2 regions of the Camelimonas sp. ID_303_24 genome follow, and region 2 is predicted to be linked to the other one. Evidence: predicted binding sites of a transcription regulator. Region 2 holds the regulator's gene; the other holds the start of a gene.
What was found. Region 2 encodes PhoB, which activates phosphate uptake and scavenging genes when phosphate is short. Its sites were predicted from a motif close to TGTCATNNANCTGTCAT; they were not measured.
Positions count from the first base shown of each region.

Region 1: the regulator PhoB is predicted to act here: its motif matches at 1,897-1,913, upstream of ACERNI_RS00510 (UDP-2,3-diacylglucosamine diphosphatase).

Region 1 is NZ_JBLLJM010000001.1:109,180-112,587, reverse strand. It holds gene ACERNI_RS00515 (glycosyltransferase family 4 protein) at 1-710, opposite strand, end outside; gene ACERNI_RS00510 (UDP-2,3-diacylglucosamine diphosphatase) at 828-1,670, opposite strand; gene ACERNI_RS00505 (SDR family oxidoreductase) at 1,987-2,763, shown strand; gene ACERNI_RS00500 (VOC family protein) at 2,937-3,408, shown strand, end outside.
Region 2 is NZ_JBLLJM010000011.1:62,469-65,876, reverse strand. It holds gene ACERNI_RS11565 (acetylornithine transaminase) at 1-241, opposite strand, end outside; gene ACERNI_RS11560 (GcrA family cell cycle regulator) at 900-1,463, shown strand; gene phoB (phosphate regulon transcriptional regulator PhoB) at 1,752-2,450, opposite strand; gene phoU (phosphate signaling complex protein PhoU) at 2,664-3,374, opposite strand.

The DNA.
Region 1 (3,408 bases), on a different contig from region 2:
GCCAGCGCCTCCCCGGTCAGAACGCCAAGGAAGCGGGCGTCTGGCCAGGCCTGCGCCAGTTCCGCCCTTGCCGGACCGTCGCCGACAATCACCTTGGTTCCCGGCAGATCGAGCGACAGGAACGCGGCGAGGTTCTTCTCCACCGCCACCCGGCCAACGTAGAGGAACAGCGGCCCGGTCAGGCCTGGCAGTCCCTTGCGGCGCGGCCGGAACAACGCGCCGTCGACGCCGCGCGACCAGCGCATGACATTGCGGAAGCCCCGCGCCTCCAGATCGCGCGCGAGGCTGGGCGTGCTGACCATGACCCCGGCGCCGGAGTTGTGAAAACGGCGCAACAGGCCGTAGACCAGCCCCTCGGGCGCCGGCATGCGGGCGGCGATATATTCAGGAAAACGCGTGTGGTAGCTGGTGGTGAACGGCCGGCCCGTCGCCAGGCAGGCGGCGCGAACGGCGCGGCCTAGCGGTCCTTCCGTGGCGATATGCACATAGTCCGGCTGCAATGCCGCCAGCCGGCGCGCCATGGCGCGCCCGGTTGTCAGGGCGAGACGAATTTCCGGATAGCCCGGCATCGGCAAGCTGCGGAACTGGTCGGGCGTGATGAAATCCACCCTGGCGCCGAAATCCGCGGCATGGGCCGCCATGTTCTCCAGGGAGCGGACGACGCCGTTGACCTGGGGGCGCCAGGCGTCGCTGGCGATGACAATGCGCATGAATTCCTGCCAGAGAAACAGAAGATGGATATCGCCGGACGCGGCGAGCCCTGGCGCCGCGGACGAAACAGGGAACGAGCGGCGCGCGCATGATCGACCGCCAGGCGCCAGCCGCCGTTACGCCGCCTTGCGCGCGGCGTCGCTGCTCACGGCGACAGCAGCCAGCGACGCGGCGGCGCGGGCTTCGCGCTCGCGCACCACGTCGGCCCAGCGCAGCAGTTCGTAGCGGCCGTCATAGTGCTCCACCAGGGCGGTGCAGCTTTCCACCCAGTCGCCGGTATTCATGTAGCGGACGCCGAAACGGTCGTGCATGGCGGCGTGGTGGATGTGGCCGCAGATGACGCCGTCCACCTCGTGGCGACGCGCCTCGCTGGCCAGCAACTCCTCGAAGCTGCCGATGAAATTGACCGCGTCCTTGACCTTCAGCTTGGCCCAGGCCGACAGCGACCAGTAGGTCAGGCCGAGCTTGCGGCGAGCCATATTGAGCCAGGTGTTGGCGATAAGCGCCGTCGAATAGGCGCCGTCGCCCAAAAAGGCGAGCCAGCGGGCGTGGCGCATGACGATATCGAACTGGTCGCCATGGATCACCAGCATGCGGGTTCCATCGGCGGATTCGTGCACCGCGCGATCGCAGATTTCGATGTCGCCGAAGTTGCTTCCCACATAGTCGCGCAGAAACTCATCGTGGTTGCCAGGCACATAGATCAGCCGCGCGCCCTTGCGCACCTTGCGCAGCAGCTTTTGCACCACGTCATTATGCAATTGCGGCCAGTACCAGCCGGAGCGCAGGCGCCAGCCGTCAATCATGTCGCCGACCAGATAGATCACGTCGGCGTCGTAGTGGCGCAGATAGTCCAGCAGCATGGCGGCCTGGCAGCCGCGCGTACCCAGATGGGCGTCTGAAATGAACATGGCCCGCACCCGGATAACGGCGTCATCGGGCCCTGCTGTCTGGTCCATGGTCAATGCTCTGCCTCCTGTCGCCCCCGGGCGCTTTCCGCATCCGCCAGATCGAAGATGGGCGTCGCGGATGGGATCAATCGCCCTCTGGCCTGTGCAGGGAGACGGGCGGGCCGTCCCGATGAGAGCGCTGGGGCGCCCCGCGCCGGCGGATGCGGCTCCAGAGTGCGCTCCGGCGTCTGGCAAGCCGCAAGCGGCGCCCTGCCGTCATCTGTGACAGGGGCTGTTGTCACTCTGATGACAGAACGGCCATTGACCGGCGGCCGGCCCGGGCGTCTGATCGCGACCAACGCACGGACGAGACCGGGAGAACGCCATGGATCTGGGCATTGCCGGCCGCAAGGCCATTGTTTGCGCCTCCAGCAAGGGGCTGGGGCGCGCCTGCGCCGAGGCGCTGGCGGCGGCGGGCTGCCAAATTGTCATCAACGGCCGCGACGCGGACACGCTGGCCGCAACGGCGGAGGCGATTCGCGGCGCAGGCGGCGCGGTGACGGCGATCGCGGCCGATGTGGCGACGGCGGAAGGCCAGCAGCGCCTGGTGGCCGCCTGCCCTGACGCCGACATTCTGGTCAACAACAACGCCGGGCCGCCGCCCGCCAACTATACGGCGCTGGACCGGGACAGGATCCTGCGCGGCGTCACCCAAAACATGGTGGCGCCCATCGAACTGGTGCAGGCGCTGGCGCCTGGCATGGCGGAGCGCGGCTTCGGGCGCATCGTCAACATTACCTCGGCATCGGTGCTGACGCCGATCGAGGGGCTGGACCTGTCGTCCGGCGCGCGCGCCGGCCTGACCGCCTTCCTGGCTGGCGTGGCCCGGCAACTGGCGCCGCACGGCGTAACGGTCAACCACATCCTGCCCGGCGCCTTCGCCACCGACCGGCTCACCGGCATCATGCGCGGCGCGGCCGAAGCCGCCGGGCGCGACGCCGACGTTGTGGCGCGCGAGCGGGCAACGGCCATTCCCGTCGGCCGCTTTGGCGATCCGGACGAGTTCGGCAAGCTGTGCGCCTTTTTGTGCAGCGCCCACGCCGGCTATATCACTGGCCAGAATTTTCTGATCGACGGCGGCGCCTTCCGGGCGGCGTTCTGAGGGCGTGAGCCGGGCGCGGTTATGGCCCCACCGGTTTTCTGGCAACATGGGAACCAGGGAGGGGGCCGGGACGCGTTCGGCGCCTGAGCCCCTTCCGCCCGTCCCTGCCCTGAGCCGGCGCCGCTCGCCGGGGCCTTGCGCCAGGGCCGCCCTGCTCCGCGAAAGGACACGCCATGAACAAGAACACCATCTGTCTCTGGTATGACAAAGACGCCGAGGCGGCGGCCCGGTTCTACGCCGCGACCTTTCCCGATAGCGCCGTCACCGCCGTGCATCGCGCGCCCGCTGATTTTCCATCCGGCAAGAAGGGCGACGTGCTGACCGTGGAATTCACGGTCGCCGGCATTCCCTGCATCGGCCTGAACGGCGGCCCGGCATTCAAACAGAGCGAAGCCTTCTCCTTCCAGATCGCCACTGACGATCAGGCGGAAACCGACCGCTACTGGAACGCCATTGTCGGCAATGGCGGGGAGGAAAGCGCCTGTGGCTGGTGTCGGGACAGATGGGGCGTGTCTTGGCAGATCACGCCGCGCGCGCTGACCGGGGCGCTGGCGGCGGGCGGCGATGAAGCCCGGCGCGCCTTCGAGGCAATGATGGGCATGACCAAAATCGATGTGGCGGCAATCGAGGCGGCGCGACGAGGTT
Region 2 (3,408 bases):
GTCGCTGGGCCAGCCGCTCGCCTTCCGGAATCCGGAACAGGTTGGAGGTGTGCCAGAGCTTGCCGGCCTGCCGGGTCAGCGCCTCCACCAGATGCGGATGGGCGTGGCCGAGCGAATTCACGGCGATGCCGGAGCCGAAGTCGAGATATCGCTCGCCATCGCGCGTCGTCAGCCAGACGCCCTGGCCCTGCTCGAACTGAAGATCCACACGCGCAAAAGTTGGCAACAGCGGCGACGTCACTGACCGCACTCCCTGATGGCGACGCCGGCCCCGACATCAACTTTGCCGTATTCGCCGTCAGGCTGCGTCGCGCCTGCGAACGCGGGATCGGGGCGCCAGCGCCCAGAGCCCAATCGTTCATGAAAATCAAAGTGCCGCCCTCACGAAGGGCGGCACCGGCTGTATTTTATGCCGGGCGACAATTCTGTCAATTACGGGATGCATTTACACCGCGACGCCAGACAGGCTCCCGGTTTCGGGCCAGATCCAGACCAGGTCGGGACCAGGCCAAGGCGAAGTTCCTGCCGGTTCCGGCCAGTGGCGCGGAGCAGCCAGGCGGCGGATCATGACGCCGGCGTGCAACAGTCACGCGACAATGACGGCGTGCCTTTGCCGCCATATGTGTTATCCAGCGGCAACCGCCCGTCCAGCCTCCCACGTCCGTAAAATCGTTGAAAAAAGATGATCACGGACTCGTTTTCATCATGTTCCTGGGGAAAACGGTGGGGAGCGGACTGCTGCGGTTGAAGCCCTGTCCCGCCATCTTGTATGGTCCTGGACATATCCCACGACATATCGTGGCGCCGTTACCTTGGCGAATTGATGTTTTGCGTAGCTGAACCAGTTCAGCGCGTTTACGCAGATTTTCTGCATGACCGAATTTGGTGCGGAGGGACGGATGAGCGAGGCTGGAAGCGGCTGGAGCGACGAACGCGTCGAACTGCTGAAGAAGCTCTGGTCGGAAGGGCTCAGCGCCAGCCAGATCGCCACCGCCATGGGCGGCGTGACGCGTAACGCGGTGATCGGCAAGGTTCATCGCCTTGGCCTGTCCGGCCGGGCAAAATCACCATCGGGGAGCGCGCAGAAGCCGCGCAAGACCGTTTCCGTCGCCGCACCGCGCGTCGCGACGACAACCGCGCGGGCCACCGCCAGCATTCCGCTGGTGCAGGGCAACACGGCGCTGGCCGCCGTCGCCGCTGCGCCTGAGCGCCCGATGGAAACGCCGGCGCCTGCGGCCGTCGCCGCCGTGTCGTCCTCTCCGGCCATCGCCGCGCCGGAATCCCAGCGCGTCACCATCATGGAACTGCGCGAGAACATGTGCCGCTGGCCCATGGGCGATCCGACCACGGCGGATTTCTGCTTCTGCGGCAACCGGACGACGCCGGGCATTCCCTATTGCACCTTCCACAGCCGCATCGCTTACCAGCCGCCGGAGCGTCGCCGCGACCGCCGCAGCAACTGAGCCGGCGGCGGCCGCCAGCCATCGCGCCGATCCAATGCCCGCGCCCGTCGCGGGCATTTGCTTTTTGGTGCTTTTTGGTTTGCCGGCGCGCACCGCCTTCGCGCGGCAAGACTTCAGGCGCGCACAAAAAACCCGCCGGCGCGGCGGGTTTTGCAATGACGGGCATCCAGCCTGTGCAACCAGACCACGCCGGGGGCGATCTGCCTTACGGCCCTGATCTGGCGCATTGTCCTGACGCAGGACGGCGACCGCCCCGCTGAAAACCGGCCCCCCCAACAACACCCCCGCTCAGGAGCGGGCGAAGGTTTCATCGAACGAATAGCCCGCCCCGCGAACCGTGCGGATCGGATCGGGCTGGCGCGGCCGGTTGATGGCCTTGCGCAGGCGGCCCACATGCACGTCCACCGTGCGCTCGTCGATATAGACGTCCCGGCCCCAGACGCTGTCGAGCAACTGTTCGCGGGTGAACACCCGGCCTGGGCTCTGCATCAGGAATTCCAGCAGGCGAAATTCGGTGGGGCCCAGATGCAGCTCGCGATCCGAGCGGCGGACGCGACGGGTTTCACGGTCCAGCTCGATATCTCCGGCGGTCAGCAGCGCCGCCACGTGGCCCGGCTTGGCGCGGCGCAGCAGGGCGCGAACGCGGGCCAGCAGCTCCGGCACCGAGAATGGCTTGACCACATAGTCATCGGCGCCAGTGGCAAGGCCGCGGATGCGCTCCGCCTCCTCGCCCCGCGCCGTCAGCATGATGACCGGCAGGCGCGCCGTCTCCTCGCGCTGGCGCAGGCGGCGGCACAGCTCGATGCCGGAAAGGCCTGGCAGCATCCAGTCCAGCAACGCCAGATCCGGCGGCGCCTCCAGCAGGCGCACCTCGGCCTCGTCGCCGCGCGCCACGGCATCCACAATATAACCCTCAGCTTCAAGGTTGTAACGCAGCAGCAGGGAGAGGGATTCCTCATCCTCAACAATCAGAATGCGCGTCGCCATATTCCACTCCACGCCCGGCGGACTTCTCACGCCCCGGCGGTTCTCCGGCCAGCGGCGCGATCCCGCCAGCCTCTGCGGCATGTCGCGCCTGCCCGGAGCCAGTCACAGCTCCGCCAGGCGCCCGTCCATGCCCTGCCCCCAGCCCGATGCAGTGCATCAGGGAGAGCGGCGCCCTCTTTTGCCTGGCGGCGGTCCTGGCCCGAAAGCCCCGTCTCAGCCCTCGCCCACGCGGGCGAAGCTGGTGTCATCATTTTTCGGCCGCTCGCTGACCAGCGGATTGCCGGTGACCAGGTAATAGATCGTCTCGGCGATATTGGTGGTGTGATCGCCGATGCGTTCGATATTCTTGGCGCAGAACAGCATGTGGGTGCAGAAGCCGATATTGCGCGGATCTTCCATCATATAGGTCAGCAACTCACGGAATAGCGATGTGTACAGCGCATCGATTTCGCCATCGCGCTTCCAGACGTCGATGGCGACGTTGACGTTCTGCTGGGTGAAGCCGTCAAGCACGTCCTTGAGCTGTTCCTGGACCAGGTCGCTCATGTGCTCGACGCCGACGACAATGCGGGTCGGCTGCATCTGGCCGCTGATGGCCACGGCGCGCTTGGCGATGTTCTTGGCCAGATCGCCAATGCGCTCGACGTCGCCGGCGACGCGGATCGCCGAGATGATCTCGCGCAGGTCCACCGCCATCGGCTGGCGTTTGGCGATGGTGAGAATGGCGTTTTCCTCGATCTCGCGCTGCAGGCTGTCGAGGCGGGCGTCAGTGTTGATGACCGACTGGGCCAGTTCGGCGTCGCGGCGCACCAGCGCGCGGGTCGCGTCATCCAGCATCTTCTCGGCGATGCCGCCCATTTCGACCACGCGGTTGCGCAGGGCGGCGAGTTCGGCGTCATAGGCGGAAACGATATGTTCGGCCATGCTCTGTCTCCCTGGACCATCAACCGGCGGTTGC